2 linked regions of the Pontiella desulfatans genome follow. Each later gene encodes a partner of the first gene's protein in a complex. Links are inferred from orthologs where the notes say so. Each region holds a gene or a part of one and is shown in the gene's direction. Other genes may lie near its edges.

What was found.
Region 2: the proteins of E9954_RS27310 (region 1) and mnmE are in contact, whole or in part, in a solved structure (PDB 9HIP), measured with the Escherichia coli proteins. The link is inferred for Pontiella desulfatans from one-to-one orthologs.

What each region holds. Positions count from the first base shown.
Region 1 is NZ_CAAHFG010000004.1:410,695-421,734, reverse strand. The notes cover bases 3,634-6,615. They hold E9954_RS27310 (tRNA uridine-5-carboxymethylaminomethyl modification enzyme MnmG/GidA), read left to right. Parts: upstream 3,634-4,164; coding sequence 4,165-6,066; downstream 6,067-6,615. Other genes in these bases: E9954_RS27305 (NADH-quinone oxidoreductase subunit NuoE family protein), read left to right, coding at 6,456-6,615; E9954_RS27315 (TIGR01777 family oxidoreductase), read right to left, coding at 3,634-3,956. Also shown: dnaN (DNA polymerase III subunit beta), read left to right, coding at 211-1,305; E9954_RS27330 (hypothetical protein), read left to right, coding at 1,525-1,764; amrS (AmmeMemoRadiSam system radical SAM enzyme), read right to left, coding at 1,794-2,765; E9954_RS27320 (YajD family HNH nuclease), read right to left, coding at 2,746-3,111; more of E9954_RS27315, read right to left, coding at 3,108-3,633; more of E9954_RS27305, read left to right, coding at 6,616-6,986; NADH-quinone oxidoreductase subunit NuoF, read left to right, coding at 7,058-10,144; E9954_RS27295 (NADH-dependent [FeFe] hydrogenase, group A6), read left to right, coding at 10,168-11,040. UniProt on the Escherichia coli protein: NAD-binding protein involved in the addition of a carboxymethylaminomethyl (cmnm) group at the wobble position (U34) of certain tRNAs, forming tRNA-cmnm(5)s(2)U34.
Region 2 is NZ_CAAHFG010000003.1:1,189,203-1,200,106, forward strand. The notes cover bases 3,777-6,622. They hold mnmE (tRNA uridine-5-carboxymethylaminomethyl(34) synthesis GTPase MnmE), read left to right. Parts: upstream 3,777-4,431; coding sequence 4,432-5,814; downstream 5,815-6,622. Other genes in these bases: E9954_RS25345 (EF-hand domain-containing protein), read left to right, coding at 3,826-4,107; E9954_RS25355 (hypothetical protein), read left to right, coding at 6,313-6,501. Outside these bases: E9954_RS25330 (hypothetical protein), read left to right, coding at 464-1,576; E9954_RS25335 (BamA/TamA family outer membrane protein), read right to left, coding at 1,587-2,864; E9954_RS25340 (M48 family metallopeptidase), read left to right, coding at 2,911-3,699; E9954_RS25360 (hypothetical protein), read left to right, coding at 7,157-7,459; E9954_RS25365 (IS110 family RNA-guided transposase), read left to right, coding at 7,551-8,582; E9954_RS25370 (hypothetical protein), read right to left, coding at 9,284-9,529; E9954_RS25375 (DUF805 domain-containing protein), read left to right, coding at 9,625-9,969; E9954_RS25380 (hypothetical protein), read left to right, coding at 10,815-10,904. UniProt on the Escherichia coli protein: Exhibits a very high intrinsic GTPase hydrolysis rate. Involved in the addition of a carboxymethylaminomethyl (cmnm) group at the wobble position (U34) of certain tRNAs, forming tRNA-cmnm(5)s(2)U34.

The sequences.
Region 1 (11,040 bases):
TGTGGAGTTTCTGATGATGGAATTAACAACTCGGGGTTGTGAACAGACACCTGTTTTTATGCCCAGCTTATTAACAGGGTTGTTGATTTTTTCAAACTTTTACGGGTGACGGGGTTACGGTAAATCGGTAGGTTTTTGAACGGTTATCCACAACTAATACTAATAGTGAATTTATAAATAGAGTATATCTATATAACAGGAGGCTTGTTAATGAAGTTCAGCATCGAGAAGGATCAAATTCTGGAAGCGTTGCAAAAGGTGCAGTCGATCGTTGGCCAACGAACCACGCTACCGATTCTTTCGAATGTCCTGCTCGAAGCGGGCAACGGGAAGCTGACGCTCACAACAACCGATATGGAGGTCAGTGTTAGAACCAGTATCGAGGCTGACATCGATGAGGATGGAGCAACAACCCTTCCGGCCCGTCGGTTCTTCAGTATTTGCCGAGACTTGCCCAGCCATCAGGTTGACATCGGCGTGAGCAATGAAGATGTGGCCACGATCATCTCCGGTTCCTACACATGCAAACTCGAAGGGCTTTCCCGGGATGATTTTCCGCCTATGCCCACATTCGAAGAGAGTTTCTCCTATACGCTCGTTCAAGGCACGCTGAAGGATATCCTTCAGAAAACATCCTACGCGGCCTCTACGGACGAATCCCGGGCGATTTTGAATGGTTCCCTGATGGCATTCCGGGACAACAAGCTCACAACCGTATGCACGGATGGTAGGCGCCTTGCTCTTGTGGAGCAGGAAATCGACATGCCAGACGATGCAGAAGTTGATATTGTGGTGCCCACCAAGACCGTTAATGAGTTAATCAAAACACTCGGCGATGAAGGTGAAGCCATCATCAAGACCTCCGCAACGCAGGTGGCCTTCGAATTCGGAAATATTTTTATTATTTCGAAGCTGATCGACGGAACCTACCCGAATTATCGCCAGGTTATTCCTTCCCAATGCGAAGAGCGGATTGCCATTGATCGCGAAATGCTGCTGAGCGCCGTTCGTCGTGTCTCGCTCATGCTTGATGACCAGGCTGCCTCGGTGAAGGTTCAAATTACTGAAAACCGCATGGAACTTTTGACTTCCTCTCCGGAAATCGGTGAATCGCGTGAAGCGGTTCCTGTGAAATATTCTGGAAAGGATATCACGATTGCATTTAACCCGGCCTTCCTGATGGCGCCGCTGAAGCATCTTGATAGCGATGAAATCTTCCTGGAACTCTCGGACGAACTCAGCCCCGGCGTGATTAAGACGAATGTCCCGTTCCTTTACGTGATCATGCCGATCCGCGTGAGTTAACGCGTGGAAAACCGAATGGTGGGATGGTGGTTGGGAAGCTTGCCAGTTAACCAGCAGTCCACTTATCCAGTGGTTTGGGGAAAATGGTTGCCGAACAAGGACTCGAACCTTGACTAAGCGAGTCAGAGTCGCTTGTGCTGCCAATTACACCATTCGGCAATGAATGAGGGCAGAAAGTATCCATTTCCCCTTGTTGGATCAAGCAGGTTTATCAAAAAAATGTCTAAGGCTAACCAGAAGAAAATCATTCGTCTGCTAGGTGTAGGGTTCGATGCCGAGGATGGGCATGTTCGGATCACAAAAGGGGAAAAATATGATGTTTTTATGGGATCCGATGAAAGTCATGCGTATATTCAGCAACTTATCCGAAAAATAGAGGATGAACTGGATAAGCGTGGAATGTCGCTGGATGATGTTTCACCCGATGAATTCGGTGAATTCGTTAAGTCGGTCAAATGAGTTTTAATTGAGTGAATAGGCAAGGGAGTTCACCAAACTCCATGTATGCCTGTTTTGCAATCAGGGCATTCTCCATTCACTAGCCCGTTTTTTACTATTCGGTAACCATACCGTTCAATAAGGCATACGCCGCAGCCCGGACACCGGGTGGACTCCCCTTCCCCATCATGCATGTTTCCGACGTATACAAATTGCAGGCCAGTTCCAAGGGCAATTTCCCTGGCACGAATAATGGTTTCCATCGGGGTTGGAGGAAGGTGACGCAATTGGTTTTGCGGAAAGAATCGTGAAAAATGAAGTGGGGTTTCAATCCCTAGGTTTTCGGCAATCCAAGCGCATAGCTGTTTCGTTTCCTCTTCAGAGTCGTTTAGGGTTGGAATGAGTAGATTGGTGATTTCCAGGAACACGCCGGAATCTTGCATGATTTTCAGTGCATTGAGTACCGGCTTTAACCGGGCATCGCAAATCTCTTCGTAGAAGCGATTCGAAAATGACTTTAAGTCAACATTGGCAGCATCAATATATCCGCATAACTTCCGTAATGGGTCGGGATTGATGTAGGCAGCCGTGACCAGTACGTTTTTAATTCCCGCGTCGGCCGCCTCTTTACAGCAATCCAGGGTGTATTCATAAGATACGAGCGGTTCTGCATAGGTGTAGGCTATCGACGGACACACTTTGTGAACCGCAAGCTTAACGATTTCCCCGGGCGATGTCGTATTGGGCGAAGTTGGATTGGATTGGGAAATCTGCCAGTTCTGGCATTGCTTGCAATGGAGGTTGCATCCGGCGGTTCCAATGGAAAGAATCGGTGAACCTGGAAGAAAGTGATATAGCGGTTTTTTTTCAACAGGGTCGATGTTCATTGAGCAGGGGCGACTGTAGGTTACACTACTAATTAATCCGTCAATATTTGTCCGAACCTGACAGTCTCCGGTTTCGCCATGTTCGAGTTCGCACCCTTTTGGGCAGATCCCGCATCTAATCTTTGCTGTCTTCATCCTTTCCACTGGTTGGAAACAGGGCATCCAACCCCTCAAAAGCACTGAATCCCCCACCCTTGAAAGCTTCTTCGGTTCCATTGCCGAAACCCTTCATCTTATGCTTTTCATGCTCATGGTCGTGGCAATATACACAAAGCAGTTCCCAGTTGGATCCATCAGGGGGATTGTTTTGATGATTGTGATCTTTGTGGTGGACGGTGAGTTCTTTCAGTTTCAGACCTTCGAATTCGCGGGCACAGCTGCCGCAGATATGTGGAAACATTTTTAGCGCCTTGGCGCGATACCCCTTTTCTTTTTCCGAAATTTGTTTATGGATTCTATCCAGTGCATCATTTTGTTTCATCTCAATATATCCTCTAAAGCTTCCCTCAAATCCTCATGTTTGTACTTAAAACCAGCCTCCATTAGTTTTTTTGGTATTACTTTGGTGCTGGAAAGCAATAGCGCTTCCGCCATTTCTCCGAACATAATCTTTGCAGCAAATGCAGGCAACGGCATTATGGTTGGCCTATGAAGTACATGGCCCAAGGTTTTCGTGAATTCATGATTTGTTATTGGTTTGGGCGAAACTAAATTAATGGCACCTACTGATTCATCGTCGTTAATTAGAAAGGTTATCGCTTCAACCAGATCATGTAGGCTGATCCAACTCATGAATTGTTTACCGTTTCCAATAATTCCCCCCGCACCAATTTTAAATGGAGGAAGCATTTTGGATAGTGCTCCACCCTTTTCGCTTAGGACAATTCCCGTTCTTATGTTGACGGTTCTAATTCCGGCTTTCCTTGCAGGAAGACTCACCGCCTCCCATTTCCGGCATACTTCTGCAAGAAATCCCGTTCCAGCTGAACTACATTCATCGAGTATTTCATTTCCTCTTTCGCCGTAATATCCGATGGCCGATGCGGTAATGAAAACACGAGGTTTATGTGGGCTTTCGGCTATTTGTTGAGAGAGTAAGGTGGTTCCAGCAACCCTACTCTCTTCAATGCGCTTCTTCTTTTCAGTAGTCCACCGTCCCTTGGCTATGCTCTCACCCGCAAGATGGATTACTGCGTCTATATCGTTGAAATCCATATCCTTTGTAAAATCTCTTCCCAACGCTTTAACTTCATGTCCTTTTTCGTGCAGCGAGCGCATCAATTGGGTTCCGATTAATCCATGCGAGCCAGACAATAGAATTTTCATTGGCAGTCCTTCCTTAATTAGTGTTTCCCCGTATCAATATACTCAACTTACGCCTGATCTCGCAACTTGAACAGCGCTTACAGCATATATCTACATTCATAGAACGCTCGTTTTAAAGGTGATCCGTTATTTTGTCCAAAAGCTATCGTTGACCATTCTATTGCTGAGTGCAACTATCCACGACCCGATAAGTATAAATGGTGTAATTATGTATAAGACTTTATATGATGTTATTGTTGTTGGTGGTGGTCATGCAGGCTATGAGGCTGCTTTGGCTTCGGCAAGAATGGGTGTTAATACACTATTGATAACACTAAACAAAAAACTTATTGGAAGATTACCTTGTAATCCAGCAGTGGGCGGAATTGCGAAATCACATTTAGTTTCTGAATTGGATGCGCTCGGTGGTGAATTAGGTCGTAATTCTGACTATACGGGGATTCAATACCGTATGTTAAACACGCGCAAGGGGCCGGCAGTTCAATCTAACCGCATCCAGTGCGACAAAGACCTTTTTCCTGTACGAATTCAAGCGGTGCTTGGGATGCAGAAGCATCTCGACATACATGATGATATTGTCACGGAAATCCGAACAAAAGGATCAAAAATATGTGGTGTGACGACTAGAGGAAGTGGAGACATCGATGCTAGTGCTGTTGTAATCTGTACCGGAACATTTCTTCGTGGACGTGTCCTTATTGGTATGAAAAGTATTAACGAAGGTCGGATGGGTGAGGAATCGGCTGAGGAATTAAGCACATCATTTGATCGGTTCGGTTTTGAATTGGGTAGATTGAAGACGGGAACGCCACCTCGGATACATAGGGATTCTGTCGATTATTCCAAGATGGAGATACAGCCAGGCGATAACCCTCCCCCTTTCTTTTCTAGAATGGCACGTAAAGAGTGGAAAATGTTCCACGTGGAACACCAGAAGGAAAGTTCCATTGGGATGAATGCTATGTTCCACGTGGAACAACCTGGAATGCACCCGTGGATGCCTGGTACAGACCAGATCCCTTGTTGGCTAACCCATACAAATGAAAATACCCATCAGATCATTGCTGAAAACCTAAAAAAAAGTGCGATGTATGGTGGGTTGGTTGAAGGAACCGGAGTCCGATACTGCCCATCTATTGAAGATAAGATTGTGAAGTTCTCCGGTAGAGATTCCCATCATGTCTTTGTTGAACCTGAAGGCCGGAACAATATCCGCCTCTATCCAAATGGAACCTCCAATAGTCTTCCTGAGGATGTTCAAGGGCAAATGATCCATTCCATCCATGGTTTAGAGAATGCCGAAATTATTCGCCCTGGCTATGCGATAGAGTATGACTACTCAAATCCAACCCAGCTTTTCCATACACTGGAAACTAAACTCGTCGAAAATCTTTTCTTTGCCGGTCAATTGAATGGAACAACAGGATATGAGGAAGCTGCGGCTCAGGGGTTTGTTGCTGGTGCTAACGCTGCAATAAAGGTTCTTGGAGGCGGCCCTTTCACATTGAGTCGTAGTGAAAGCTATATTGGTGTCCTGATAGATGATTTAGTCACTAAAGGAACAGATGAACCCTATAGAATGTTTACCTCTCGCTCGGAGCATCGATTGACGTTACGTCAGGATAATGTCTATTATCGGCTATTTGAAAAGACAAAGAAGCTGGGTATTGTCGATATTTCTGAAATTGAGGAAATATCAGATCAAGGCAAACAAATTCAGGCGGAATGCGATCGACTAGAGACCATATATTTTGATGGGAAATCGCTAGGACAAATGCTTCGCCAACCAAACTTTTCCTATAAGGATTTACCGCATAATGTTTCATCTCTTAGCGACGAGGTGATAAAGCAAGTTGAAATTGAGGTGAAATATGCTGGATACATTAAACGCGAAAAAGAGCGTATTGATGCAGCCAGGAGGAAGGAAGACCAGCATATACCATCAGATTTTGACTATGATAATGTTAAAAGCCTACGCTACGAAGCCAGAGAAAAACTTAAAAATATACGCCCGGAAAACTTGGGCCAGGCCTCTAGAATTTCTGGCGTCAATCCATCTGATGTTTCAATTCTTATGATGTTTATCAAACGTGAAACCGGTCAAAACTAACAAAGTTAGTTCATGAGTTTCAGTCTATTATTGCTTTAAGGTTTCGGACACCTCTGCGGTACATATTATATGTTTTCTTCATATCAGCAGCTTAAGTACACCTTATTACAATGGAATAAAATCAACATAATAAACACTTAATGCATCTGAAATGAATTTATGTGGTTTTTGAATTGGTTGTGTATAACCACGTAAAATATTACAAAAAACATCACCTTAAGCATATATATGCGGCTCCGCTTTGAGACCTACCCCCTAATCACAATCAATATTTTGTATAAATATATCGATAAAAATAGAGAGTAGTTGAATCTTCGGGTTTTTTAAGTATTTTGGAGAGTGGACTTTCCGTATGTAGCACTTGAGAACCCTAGCAATGGAGACGTAGTATGCTGAATGAAGCTAAATCCGTAAGCTGTTCCTGTGGAATGGAATCCAGTGATGAAAATCTGTTTAAGAAGCTTGATGAGATTCTTGAGGAGTATAAATATAAGGATGGGGGATTGATCCCGGTTTTGCAGATTGCGCAAGGCCTGTTCGGTTTTCTTCCTGAGGATGTGCTTCGCCATATTGCGAAGAAAATGGACAAACCATATAGCGAAGTCGCGGGCGTGGTCGGTTTCTATTCCTTTTTCTCGACCCAGCCGCGAGGGGACAATGTCATAAGAGTCTGTCTTGGAACGGCATGTTATGTCAGAGGAGGAAAACAAGTCCTCGATTCAATCAAAAAGGAACTTAGTATCGATGTAGGGGAAACAACCGAGGATAAAGCTTTTTCACTGGAAGTAGCCCGGTGTTTCGGTGCATGTGGCTTAGCCCCGGCAATCATGATCAATGACGATGTTCACCAGCGCGTGAAGCCAGCACGAATTAAACAGATTCTTGCTCCCTATTATGAAACGCAAATGGAGGAGGCCTAACCATGTATGAAAAAATAGAATCAGCGCAAGCGTTGGATAAATTGCAGAATCTTGAAATTCAAAAACTTGGATTGCGTGCAGATCACTCATTATCGAAATCGCACGACGACTCAACACGGGAGATTCTTGTCTGTGTCGGGGGAGGGTGCCTGGCTTCAGGTGCGCTCGAAATTTGCAAGGCATTCAAAAATTACATTGAAGAAAATGAACTCTCTCATAAGGCGACCTTGGTAGAAACCGGGTGCATGGGGCCATGTGCAGCAGGACCGGTTGCGAAAATCATGCCGGATAATGTTTTTTACCAAGGCATAACGGTTGAAGACGCGAAAACAATTGTTAAAGAGCATATTATGAAGGGCAACGTGGTTTCGCACCTGTTGCATAAGGATGCTGCAAGCGGAAAGCCGGTTGCGGATGTTGATGAAATCGAGTACTTCAAGCGCCAAAAAAAGCTGGTGCTTCGTAATTGTGGAAATATTGATCCTCTTAAAATTAACGAATACATAGCGGCTAAAGGATATAAGGCACTTGCCAAAGCGATCACCTCGATGTCATCGGAAGATGTAGTAAATAGTATTCTCGAATCGGGACTTCGCGGGCGGGGTGGGGGAGGTTTTCCAACCGGCCTGAAATGGAAATTCACCCGGGAAGCGGAATCGGACACTAAGAGCGTGGTATGCAACGCGGACGAGGGGGATCCCGGCGCATTCATGGATCGTAGTGTGCTAGAAGGCGATCCCCATAGCGTAATCGAAGGTATGGCAATCGCCGGTTATGCGGTTGGTGCCCAACGGGGTTATGTCTATTGCCGTGCCGAATACCCGGTTGCAATTGAACGTTTGCAGAAGGCCATAAACCAGGCCCGCCAAACGGGATTGCTAGGGGAAAATATCCTAGGTTCAGGTTTCAGTTTCGATCTTGAAATCCGCATGGGTTCGGGCGCTTTTGTATGTGGCGAAGAAACCGCGCTGATGACCTCCATCGAAGGGAACCGCGGTGAGCCGCGTCCTCGTCCTCCGTTCCCGGCAATCAAGGGGCTTTGGGGAAAACCAACCTTACTCAATAATGTGGAAACATTTGCAAGCGTTCCGGTTATCATTCTTGATGGCGCGGAGTCCTATGCCCAGCTTGGAACCGAGAAGAGCAAGGGAACAAAGGTATTTGCTTTGGCCGGGGCCGTAAACAACACCGGCCTGGTCGAAGTTCCGATTGGAATATCGCTTGGCGAGCTACTTTATGACATTGGCGGCGGAATTGTTGATGGAAAACCCTTCAAGGCTGCGCAACTGGGTGGTCCTTCGGGAGGTTGTATTCCGAAGGAACACCTCAATGTGGCCCTCGATTATGAGTCGCTCAATGAGCTCGGTGCCATTATGGGATCGGGTGGCCTGATCGTCATGGACGAAGAAAGTTGCATGGTGGACGTCGCCCGTTTCTTCCTCGAATTTGTTCAGGAAGAATCATGCGGTAAATGCACACCCTGCCGTGTGGGAACCAAACGTTTGCTCGAAATCCTGGAACGCATCTGCGATGGCAAAGGGAAGGAGGGCGATATTGAACGACTCATATCCCTTGGTGAGCAGATCAAGGAAACCGCCTTGTGCGGCCTTGGAAAAACCGCGGCCAACCCCGTACTCTCCACCATTCGGCATTTCCGTGTGGAATACGAGGAACACATCCGCGAGCACAAATGCCGCGCCGGGGTATGTGCCGGATTGGTCAGGGCTCCTTGCCAAAGCGCTTGCCCCGCTTCGGTTGATGTGCCCGGCTTCGTATCGTTGGTCGGTGAAAAACGTTATGCCGATGCACTGAAACTGCACCGGGAACGCAATCCATTCGCTGCGGCTTGTGCAAGAATCTGTTTCCATGCGTGCGAAGAGCATTGCCGTCGCTCGTCGCTCGATAGTCCATTATCCATCCGGGGCGTAAAGCGTTTCATGGTGGAGCAGGAAATGATTATCCAGGTTCCGGACTGCAAGGAAAACGCCAAGAATGCCGCCAAGAAAATCGCCATTGTCGGTGCAGGTCCGGCGGGCCTTTCCTGCGCATTCTTCCTGGCACGTCTTGGCTACAAGCCAAAGGTCTTCGAGGCGGCACCCCGCCCGGGTGGCATGATGGCGCAAACAATTCCTGCCTACAGGTTACCGCGCGAAATTCTTGCCCGCGAAGTCCGTATGATCGAACGCCTCGGGGTGGATATCGAATGCGACAAGGCTCTGGGTGTCGATTTCACATTGGAGAGTCTGAAAGAGGAGGGCTACGAAGCCGTATTCCTTGCAGTCGGTGCACCCGATGGTCTCAAACTTGGTTTGCCGGGCGAAGAGGCCGAGGGCGTTTATGAAGCCATGACCTTCCTGCGCGACTACAACATCCGCGGTTCTGTACCGGTCGGGCGGCATGTGGTCATCATCGGGGGCGGGAACGCCGCCATCGATGCGGCCCGTACCGCCGCCCGCCTGGATGCGGAAACCGTTACCGTGCTATACCGTCGAACACGGGAGCAGATGCCGGCCTACGAAGAGGAAATCGAAGAGGCCGAAGCTGAAGGCGTTAAGCTTCAATTGCTCACTTCCCCGGAAGAAATCCTGGTTGAGGATGGAAAGGTGGTAGGCATTCGGTGCAAGCCCATGGAACTGGGCGCATTCGACCGTTCCGGCCGTCGGCGCCCGGTGGCCGGCGAGGATGAGGACTTCATTGTTCCGTGCGATCAGGTGATTGCGGCAATCGGTCAGAGCGTCGATCTTCCAGCACTCACCGGAAACCTCAACCTCAACGTACAGCGGAATGGCTATGTGGCGACGGATGCACTCTCCAAAGGAACCTCCGAGGATTGGATTTTCGCTGGTGGCGATGTTGCCACCGGCCCGTCGTCCGTCATCGAAGCGGTGGCCGATGGAGAAAAGGCCGCCGCCGGAATCGACCAATTCCTGACCGGGAAAAACAACGCCTTCTGGCGCGAGGAGAAGAGAAACGACACGCCCTTCGATCCCGATGCGGATCCCGTTATGTTTGAACGTGAAAAGCAACCGCTGATTCCGGTGGAACGCCGCCGCTGCAACTTCGATGAAGTCGAACAACCGTGGGACGAAGCCACGGCCACCCGGCAGGCAAAGCGTTGTCTGCGTTGCGACTATCGCGAAGAAGTTCACACTTGGTAATGGGATTTAACGAGGATTTAAAAATGATTGATATCACCATTGATTACAAACCGTACTCGGTCGAAGAGGGAACCACCGTCCTTGAGGCGTGCAAGCAGGCGGGCATCAAAATACCGACACTCTGCTATCTCGAAAAAATACAGGCCATTGGCGCATGCCGCGTCTGCCTGGTCGAGATCGAGGGTGTAAAGGATTTGGTCGCCTCCTGCGTCATGCCGGTTTCCGACGAAATGAAGATCCACACCAACAACCGGCGCGTGCGCGAGGCGCGCAAACTGGTCGTTGAGCTTTTGCTCTCCGAGCACGAGGGCGACTGCCAGATCTGCGACCGGAACGAGGATTGCGAGCTCCAGTCCATTGCACGCGACCTCGGTATTCGCGAACTGCGATACGAAGGGGAAAAGGCGCCGCGTTGCCAGGATGAAAGCACGGCCGGGCTAGTGCGCGATAGCGCCAAGTGCATTTCCTGTCGCCGCTGCGTAACCGTATGTACGGCAACCCAGAGTGTTTCAGCTCTTTTTCCGCAGAGCCGCGGTTTCAAAACCACCATTGGCCCGGCCTTCGGCAAGGGGCTGGATACGGTAACCTGTGTGCAGTGCGGCCAATGCTCCGCCGTCTGCCCGGTCGGTGCAATCTCCGAACGCGACCAGACCGCCGAGGTATGGGCGGCACTGGACAATCCGGATCTGACCGTGGTCGTTCAGACCGCACCGGCCATCCGTGCCGCGCTCGGTGAATGCTTTGGAATGGAACCGGGCACCCTGGTGACCGGAAAGATGACCACCGCATTGCGCCGCATGAAATTCGATGCCATCTTCGATACCAACTTTTCGGCCGACCTCACCATCATGGAGGAAGGCACTGAATTGCTGACCCGCCTCAAGAAGGCGCTGGTC
Region 2 (10,904 bases), on another replicon or contig:
GCGCGGCATAGCCGCAACCAAATTGTTTAGAACCACTGATGAACACCGAAGACACAGATTTTTTTTTACCACAGAGAACTCAGAGACACAGAGCACCCTAATCCTCTGAGCCTCAGTGTCCTCTAGCGCAGCGGGTGGTGAAAACTTGTCAGGAAAACAAGAAATTGACGGATAGTAGTACGGAGGCACAGAGGGATGGAGTTCTCTGTGTCTCGGTGCTCTCTAGCGACACGAAGTGAGGCTGGCGCGAAGCGACGGCAGCGAAGCGGCAACCGGGTGGTAAAATTTGGTTCCGGCTCTGCTGGGTTAGGTATCTAAGGTGGGGCGGGGCGTCCTCGCACCGCCGTGGACGAGTGTTCCTCTCGTCCCGACTTCTTTATGTTTGCCGAATCGTCGGCTTGTTGTTCTTTTTTTATGCCGTCTCAATTTGTACTCTCGACGCTTCTTCAGATGTGGGTGAGGTATGGTTGCGATGTGCGGGCGGAATGATCTGGGCCGGTTGGCCATGGCGTTGCTGGGAATGGCCTTGCTGGTGCCGTGTTCCCGCGCGGCGACCTTTCTGGGGCGCTCCACGGAAACACGTTCCTTGAAGGATGACGATGCTTCATATACGGTCTCATCGGCCGAGGATGAGGAAGGTGATGGCGGAAACGCCATCGACGCAGTCTCGTTTTTCCTCCCCGAAGAGGTGCCCGAAGACTGGATCCCCGGCCGCTTGCGCGCCAGTGCGGAAATCGGCTATCAGCACTGGATCCCGTCCAGCAGCAGCGGGCAATACCATGCGTCGTACGACATCGATCCGGTCACGACGACCCTGTTCGAAAGTGCGGTGCGCGTTAAAGGCTGGGTCTTCTTGGCGGACTATACCACCTCATTGTCCGATCCCGACCAAATGCGCAACCTCCTGGCGCAGGTCTCCCGGATTGATCCGGGGGTGGGGGCCTGGTGGAGCCTTTACGCGGAAACCGGTTCCGTGAAAGGTGAGGCGGAGACGGAGGACGAGTTGGGGAATCCGGTCGCATATCCGGTCGATACCGAATGGAACCGGATCGGGATAGAGCTGCGGACCTATAAGGGAACCGCCATCGGGTTGGTCTATGAAGACCTAACCCTGCCGACGATCCTCACCTTCAACAATGAGCAGGTGGCCTTTGCCATTTTCGATGACGATGCGCAGGCGCGCACGCTTTCGATCAGTTTTGGGTATGACCGCGCCCGGCACCTGCTCAATGCATTCAAGGAGGGCGGGGCGTGGGCATGGGCGTTGGAGGGCTCGGTGGGCATGGGGTGGCTCAGTTATTCCAAGGATGAGGCGCAAGGGATGGTTGAGCAACAGGGGTATGAATTCGAATCGATCGACCTGCTGTTGGCCGGCGCGGTGGATGGCCGGTTGGGGTATACCTTTTCAAAGGAGTTCCTGGATACCCAGGTGCAGTGTTTTGTTGGCGCCCGCCTGCGCGCCTCGGGCTGGATGAACCTGGCGGGGGAAAGTCCGGAGGATGATGCCGTTGGTCTGGATACAAGCTTCGGTCTCTTTACCCCCGGGGTTTTTGCCCGCCTTTCGTTCCAGTGGTAGGCGCATGCCCTCAGAACGTCTGGCCGAACATGGCGACGAGGGAAAACCCTTCGTCGCAAAAAACAAAGTCGAGTCGGCCGATGCCGGTGTTGAACATTCCGCGGATGCCGAGGCCGTAGGAGTGCTTCATGTCGGTATGGAGTGTTTCAACATTCCATCCGGGGGCCACGCGCCCCACCTCGGCCAACGCGACGAATTGCCACCAGCGGATCATGAGCGGATCGAGGAATTCGATTTCCCCAAAGGGTTGCCATTCCGGCATGACCCGGTATTCGCCGCCGTAGTAGATGGCCGCCTTGTCGTGGAAGCGGTTGGAGGGGTAGCCGCGCAAGCGCCACAGGCCGCCGAGGGTGGGGCCGGTGAAGTAGGGCGGTTTGCCGTCGTGGTCCGGTGAGGATGCGTCATACGAGGGCGAATAGGCCGACCACCACGAGAGCGCCAGGGTTTGCTGGCGGCTCCAGGAGGTGTCCCACAGCGGAATGAACCCGTCGATCTCCCCCTCAACCGAGGTCCAGCGGCGGGTGTGGTTGAGCCAGTCGAAGTCGTGCGAGATGCCGAGGTTCCATTTGTAGCCGCGGTGCGGGTTCGGCAGGTAGTCGCGGTTGTCGTGCTCGAACCCGAGTTCGAAATAGAGGGTTTCGAGCTCTTCGACGTCGGTGAAGACGTTGCGGTAGTAGGGCCTGAACAGAAGGGTCGATTTCCCGCTTTCGAGGGGGTTCCACGATTCCGCCCCGCTGGGGTTTTCCTGGAGGATGGCATTGCGCGTAACGTAGGAGTGGATGGTGTTTTCGCGGTAATGCCCCCAAGGAAGGATGTAGCGCATCTCCAGGTTGAGGGTCGCTTCGCCTGCGTTTTCCTCGATATAGTTGTCTTTGCTGGAATCGTTGGAGCCCGCCCGTTCCCCGGGGTGGCCGGGGTTGTCCACGCCTCCGTGGATCCGCATCTGGGTCTGGCGCGTAAACATGGCGTAGGGGCTGATGTAGAGCCGCCCGATGCCGGGGGCCTTGAGGTTGCTTGCGCCCAGCAGCAGGAGCCACGAGCCGTTGCTGGTGCCGTAGGCGCTGCCGTAGCTGAGGCTTTCCGGTTGCGAGTCGAAACCAACGGAACCCCCCAGTCCGAGGCCCGTGCCCAGGGTTTCCGTGGAGAAGGCATACGGGACGATGATGGTGCGGCTTTTGACGGGGCCGGTTTCGTTGCCCTCGTGGATGACATATTGCGCCCCGGTTCCAGGCGGGAGGGAAAGCGCGAGTGCGAACAGAATGCCTGACGGGAAAATTGATTTACGCATGCGGAAAGTCTATGTTCAGCGGTCTTTACGGAACAAGGGGTTATTGATGAAAAAAACGTTGTTGATGTTGATGGGTTCGGTGCTGTTGATCGCAGGTTGTTCGACGGTGCCGCTCACGGGACGCAAACAGGTGAATCTGGTTTCGGATGCGCAGTTGATTCCGCAGAGCGCGGCCAACTATAACGAGGTGGTCAAGCAGGGGCCGCTCTCGACCAATCGCCAGCAATCGGAGATGGTGCAACGTGCCGGTCGGCGCATCTCAGCGGCGGTGGAGCAATATTTCCAAGAGCGCGGCCAGTCGCAGGTGCTCGAGGGCTTCGTTTGGGAGTTCAACCTCATCGACGAGGATACGCCCAATGCCTGGTGCATGCCGGGCGGCAAGGTGGCCTTCTACACCGGCATCCTCCCGTTCACGCAGGACGAGGCCGGGATTGCCGTGGTGATGGGCCACGAGATTGCCCATGCCGTCGCGCGCCACAGCAACGAACGCATCAGCCACCAGATGCTGCAGCAGGGCGGCGGATACCTCCTTTCCATGTTCTCGCAGAAAACCGACTACCACGAAGCCATCATGCAGGCCTATGGCATTGGCAGCCAGATCGGCGCCATCCTTCCCTATTCCCGCGAGCACGAGAGCGAGGCCGACCGCATGGGCCTCGTGTTCATGGCCATGGCCGGCTACAACCCCGAGGCGGCTGTCGGGTTCTGGCAGCGCATGGGGGCTGCCGGAGGTGAAAAGCCGCCCGAGTTCCTGAGCACCCATCCCGCCGACGAAACCCGCGTCCGAAAACTGCGGGAGCACATGCCCGAGGCCTTGGCACATTATCGCCCCTGATTATTTTTCGCTCGACATGTCCAATAAAAAAGAAGCATCTACGTTTCATGTAAGTCAATCGGGTTGCACCATGATTGGGATTGGGCAAAGGCCGGGACACAAAACTCCAAAATGGAGAGAATAATCATGAAAAAATGGTTCGTATTGGCGTTGATCGCATGTGTCGCAGTGGCTGTTCAGGCCGGCGAAGGCAAGAAAAAAGATGGCGATGCCAAGCAAGGCGGCAAAGACGTAACGAAAGAACAGTTCGTTGCCCAGCAGAAGAAAATGGCTGAAAAGAAAGGCACTGAGTTCGACCAGGCCAAAGCTGAAGCCAAATTCGACAAGATGGACAAGAACAAAGACGGCAAGCTGTCCGCCGACGAAAAACCGGCTAAAAAACCGAAGAAAGAAAAAACAGAGGAATAATCCCCTCCTTTGGAACACCATCAAAGCCCCGTCGTTTTCGAACGGGGTTTTTTTTATGCCTGGTCGTCAAACGCCCCGGCATGTAGCTCGCCGGCCATGCAAGGAAACGCGGTTGTTTGCCGGTTCGTTGGCAAGGGGGGGTGTCCGGTCAATCCGCTTGACTTCGTCTGCGCGGTTAGTCCACTTTCGCCGCAAAGATCCAGGGCTTGTCGAATCATCACGGCGACCCGGCCGATCAACTGTTGGTGGCGCAAAGTGCGGTTGAAAAATGCCATTGCTCTCGACCAATTCGAACATAAAATCCTACGACGTGGAGGTGGCTTGGTGAGCCTATACAATCCAGATACAATCGCAGCCATCGCAACGCCGCCCGGCGAGGGCGGGGTGGGCATCGTCCGCATTTCCGGGCCCGACGTCTGGCGAATTGCCGACAAACTGTTCCGGCCGATGGACAAGGCGCCGGTCTCCGGCCGGGACCATGGCACCTTCGCCTACGGCAAGGTGGTCGAGGCCGGTGGCGGGGAAATCGATACCGGCCTTGCGCTCGTAATGCGCGCACCCAGAAGCTACACCTGCGAGGATGTCGTCGAGATCCAGGGCCACGGCGGAGCCGTCGGCATGCGCCGCATCCTGCGCCGCGCCCTCGAAGCCGGCGCCCGCATGGCCGAACCCGGCGAGTTCACCAAGCGCGCCTTCCTCAACGGCCGGATCGACCTGCTCCAGGCCGAAGGCATCTTCGATCTCATCCGCGCGCGCTCCGACCGCGCCGCATCCGCCGCCCTCGAACAGATGGAAGGCAAGCTCAGCCGCGAGTTCGATGCCATATACGAAGCCTTCCTTGAAGTGGCCGCCAACCTCGAAACCACCCTCGACTTTGTCGAGGACGAGCTGCCCGACGATGTCTTCTCCGGTATCGCCCGATTAATGGACACAACCTTTGTGTCCCTCGACGAACTGCTCGACACCTGGGACGAAGGCCGCCTGCTGCGCGAAGGCGCGCGCGTCGTCATCCTTGGCCGCCCGAATGCGGGCAAGTCAACCCTGCTCAACGCACTGCTCGGTTTCAACCGCGCCATTGTTTCCAGCACCGCCGGCACCACCCGCGACACCATCGAGGAAGGATTCGTCCTCGACGGCATCCCGCTCCGCATCATCGACACCGCCGGCCTGCGCGAAACCGACTGCGAAATCGAGGCCGAAGGCATTCGCCGCGCCGAAGCGCATTCCGAAGAAGCCCACCTTTCCCTCTATCTGCTCGATGCCTCCCAACCCCTGCACGAAGAAGACCGGTCGAGGTTGGAAAAGCTAGTGCCCGAACGCAGTGTCATCATCTTGAACAAGGTCGACCAAGGCCGACGCATCGCCCGACTCCCCAATCCTGAATCCCGAACCGTCGAAGCGAGTCTCATATCCGGCACGGGAATCAGCGAACTGAAGCAAGCCATGGCCGAAACCCTCGAGCAAGGGGCCGATCTGCAGGCGCCGCCGCACGCCGTCATTTCCGAGCGGCACCGCCATCTGCTGATCGAGGCTCACCTCGAGGCTAAGCAGGCGCGTGCGTTCCTCAGCGAAAACGTCGAGGAAAACGCGGTGCTGGCGGCCGAACACCTCCGCTCGGCGCTCGAGTTCCTCGGCCAGGTCACCGGACGCGCCTACCACGAAGAACTGCTCGATAACATTTTCTCCCGCTTCTGCATCGGAAAATAAGTTTGCCGGAAACCGCCCGCCGCACCGGATCGTGATTCGCCGCGAACCTCCTTCGCCAAGGCTCCGGCGGTCAAGTATCGCGCAGGGAAACGCAAGGACGGGGCGGGAATAAATTCAAGTGCGGCGGGAACGGAAAGGCCACGCCGCTTTTAAAACCGGTGCGGACGGTTTTGGTTGGCCACACAATTGAGATGCAATTGCGCGCATAGCACAAAGACCACCGCCAGGCTCTTCATCCCTATATGAACTTTACTTGAATGGTCTCACCACAGAGCACACGAAGGCACAGAGGAGCGGGAATGTTCAATTGCTCTGTGTCTCGGTGACCTCTGTGGTAAAAAAAATCTGTTTAATTGGGTATGATTCACACCAAAGCGGCTTCGCAGTAGAAAAAATGACAGAACAATTGGGACAGAATGATTTCCTTTATGCCGTAACCATGAATCATTTTGTCCTAATTATTCTGTCAAAAAAATTGCACGATTTGCTTAACCGCGAATGAACACGAATTCCCTCTGCGCCCGCACCGGAAATAGTCCTGTCGTTAATCGTCTTGTGAAAAAAATCGGGTTGGAGGGCGAGGTTCCATCCGAGCCGCCCGTGGAGGGGCGGACGCTGTCCGCCCAGGCGCACGGCGTGCGCCCCTCCAGCAAGGCATCGCAGGCGATGGGATGGCCACGCAATTGAGAAGCAATTGCGCGCATAGAACAACGACCACAGCCAGGCTCTTTATCCCTATGAACTTAACTTGAATGGTCTCACCACAGAGGACCCAGCGCGGGCACTCCGCAACCGAATTTAAACACTAAGACAGAAGTGCCTAGCGCAGCTCAGCCGCAACCAAAGATATCGCAAAATAATGGACGGCAAAATGATCTGAAATGCTTCAAGTAGATTATTTTGCCACTCATTATTTTGCAAAAAAACTCTGACGTAGTTGCTATTATCCAAAGGCTTGCGGAGAAAATCTTGCCGGAAAAACAAGTTTTGGGGAGATAGTAGTACGAAGCACAGAGGAACGGGAATGTTCAATTGCTCTGTGTCTCGGTGACCTCTGTGGTAAAAAAAACAAACCTGTTTAATTGGGTATGATTCACACCAAAGCGGCTTCGCAGTAGAAAAAATGACAGAACAATTGGGACAGAATGATTTCCTTTATGCCGTAACCATGAATCATTTTGTCCTAATTATTCTGTCAAAAAAATTGCACGATTTGCTTAACCGCGAATGAACACGAATTTCCCCTGCGTCCGCACCGGAAATAGTCCTGTTATAAATCGTCCTGTAAAATCTCTCCGTCCGCACCGAGAATCATTTTGCAAAAATCCTGCCCAGCCCGGCCATGAGCAGGCAAGAAAGCCCGCTCCACATATTGGAGGGCGAGGTTCCATCCGAGCCGCCCGCCGCACCGGATCGTTATTCGCCGCAAACCTCCTTCGCCAAGGCTCCGGCGGTCAAGTATCGCGCTGGGAAACGCAAGGACGGTGCGGGCGGATTATTTGACAGAATGATTTGGTGGCAGAATAATTTTGCGGCGCAGCCGCCCTGGAGTGCGCCGACGGCGTCGGCGCTTTCCGTTGTGCGGGCGGTTGAGGAGTCAAAAGACGGCCTGCCATGGGAGTTGAAAGCCGAAATGACGAATTAGGCGGCCTGATAATCATAAAGAGGTTCTTTGAAATAAGCCTTGGTCGAGCGCAAACTATCCTTGGGTTAAACCACTAACTAAAGGAGCAGTTATGCAAACGACCAAAGCAAATGCACTATACGCAGGTGCCGACCTGCATGGAAACAATGTTTTCCTCTCCCTTTGTGATCAGGAGGGGAACACGGTGTTCCGCAAACGCGTGAAAGCGAACCTTGCGGCCGTCAATGCTGCGCTCGACCCGTTCTGGGATCGGATCGTGGCGCTGGGCGTGGAATCGACCTTTAACTGGTACTGGTTCGTCGATGGACTTCACGAGAAAGACCGTAATGTAAAGCTGGGCAACCCGGCGAAGATGGAGCAGTACAAGGGGATCAAGATCACTAACGATCTGACGGATGCGGACTGGCTGGCCGAGCAGCTCCGGCTGGGTATCTTTCCGGAAAGCTACATCTATCCGAAGGAAACACGCCCCGTACGCGATGCATTGCGCAGAAGACAGCTGTTCGTGCGCCGTCGGACACAGGTGCTGCTGAGCTTCGGCGGCCTGCTCGAACGCTATGGCCTGGATGCTCCGGGTGCGCGCAAGTTGGAACAGTGGACATTAAAAGATATTCAGGCCACCGGACTCGACGAATTCGTTCAGCTTCAGCTCGAAACCCTGCTTGAAGCCATCCGTGAGTCGGATCGCCTGGCGAAAAAGGTCGAGCAGCAGGTGCTGGCAGTCGCAAAACCGACAAAGCAATACCGACGAGCGCAGCAGGTTCCGGGAATCGGGGTTGCGCTGGGAATGCTTGTCGCCCTTGAGAGCGGGGATTTCAGCCGCTTCAAAAGCGCGGGCGACTACGCCTCCTACTGCCGGGCGGTAAAAAGTGAATGCAGTTCGAACGGAAAAAAGAAGGGTAAAAACAACGCGAAGAACGGCAACCGTTATCTCGCATGGGCATTCGTTGAGGCCGCAACCTATGCCGCGCGCTTCAACCCGCGCATCCACGCCTGGTACGAACGTAAAAAAAGAACGAGCGGCGTGCCTAAGGCGAAAAAAGCGCTGGCCTGCAAGTTGGCCAAGGCGATGTGGCATGTAATGAACGGAAAGGATTTTGATGAAAAGCTGATGTTTGGATAAACGGGATGCCGCCGGGAACCGGAAAAGGGTCTGGTAAAACCAACGGACTGATTGGAATCCGGCGGCGTCCCAACTCTATCGTTTGAAACGCGGTTGCCCCGTTGCCAGCCCCCAAGGGTCTGGAAACCCGGAGGACCCGCAGATGCGGGACCGAAGGCAAACCACTTTGACTGAATGGGCGGTGGACGGGTACAGACGGTTTTCTGGTTCCGCAATAGCGGAATGGGGATGCGGCACAAAGCGCAGGTGGTTGCCTTCGCCGCCGGCATCCGAGATCCAGATGGGTGACTGAACAACCACGTGATGAATCACGCGGCAAACCACGCGACGAAGACCCTGATGGCAGCAAACGTTCAGCGATGGGGATTAACGCAGAACCGATCAACGAAAAGGGAAATAAGCAGGTCGTTGAGAAACGACCATGGAAGGGTATTTTGTGTTTGACCGGAACCTCTAATGGGTGACCCTTTTTCTTCTGGTTCCGCAATGGCGGAATGAGGATGCGGCACAAAGTGGAGGTGGTTGCCTTCGCCGCCGACATCCGAGATCCAGATGGGTGACTGAACAATCACGTGACGAAGACTACTGATGCAGCAAGCGTTCAGCGATGGAAAGAAATGTTGTAACCGATCAAAAAAAGTAAAACTGGCAGGCCGTTGGAAAACGGCTATGGAAGGGTATTTTTTGTTTGACCGGAACCTCTAATGGGTGACCCTTTTTCTAAAACCGGGCGTTCTGCCTAACACATCGAGATAGGAATCGAGATAGGCAGAAGACACAGCGTTCAGTTTAAGCCCGTCCAGCCCATAAACGAACTCCTGCGCACGTCGCACATGCCACTCAGCATTTCGGCCGGAGACCCCGTATTTGGCGAGCTTCTCGGCATACTTGCCCCAGAACACCTGCTCTTTGCCCGACATTTTTCTTTTCACATGCTCTTTAGCCATGCATTCTACCTATCACATAAAAAAAGGCCTGTTAAGGAAATAGATAGGCAGATGCCGTTTCTGCCTAATCAACTGTTAGGCAGGAATAAAAGAATATGACAGCAACACAATTTCTATTCAGCATAAAAGGCAGAGTCAGCAGGAAACAATATTGGCTATACTTTGTTCTCCCTATCAGTATCCCTTGGGTTTCACTAAGTACATTTCTTGCAATGAACTATCCGGAGGAATCACTTACCTTCCGTCTATTATGCATGCCCATTATTTATTGGATTGCCATTTGTGCCATGGGAAAAAGATGGCATGACAGAAATAAGTCAGCTTGGTGGATTTTAATCCTTCTGATTCCAATCATTGGAGGTTTGTGGTTCTTGGTTGAGGGAGGATTCTTAAAAGGAACTGACGGTTCAAATCGGTTTGGAGATGATCCAACTCAATAACTTGCCTAACCAGAGCCTTGACCTTACCGTGAAATCGCCCGTCGATCCGGTCAACGTTTTGCGCACGGCAGGTCAGGCTGAACGTTCGAATAAAAAATGATGGATAAAATATACAACATATTATTGGGACTATCATCCATCTTCATTTTCTTAACTGTCCGCACCCAAACGCTTACCGAAGGACACTGGAACACAACAAAGAAAATGACCCCTGTTATGCCACTCATGGCCGTTGGACTTTACCTGTTGATTATGGCCATGGTCTCAAGTGATTTAAAAAGTAGAGGTAAATTAATTGCAGGCATAATCATGACAGCCGTTTCACTTACAACTTTCATACTAACAAGATAAAAAATTCGAACCAGAAAGTGGAGCCTACTTGGACAACGCCCGTTGATTCGGTCAAAGTTGGTTTTCCCAAGCGGCTCACTTTGAACGTTCGAATGACTAAAAATGAAACAGATCAAAATCATTTCAGCGCTTTCTCCTCTTCTATGCTTGATCGGTTTCATCGTCGTAGTCCTGATTGAAAGCCAAAATGTATATTACGAAAATTATGCCGGTGAGATTGGAAAGAATATTTTCATTCCTCTCCTTATCGCATCAACAATCTGGATGATTTATGTGCACAGAAAATCCAAATGGCTTTACAGAATTCTATTACCCATTGCTATCGTCATAGGAATCTTGATCGCCTTCGTATCATTCATTATCTGGAGAGTATCAGTAGGATAAAAAACAAAAACTTCGAACCAGCACATGGACTTTACGGTGAAAACGCCAGTCGATTAAGTTGAAGTCTATGTGCACCGAAAGTCACGTGTAACGTTGGGAAAAGGAATGAAATGAAACTATTTTTGACCATAATGGCACTCTTGGTTTCGACCAAAGTATCGAGTTGTCTCTACCCGCATAATGTAACGCTAGAGAACATT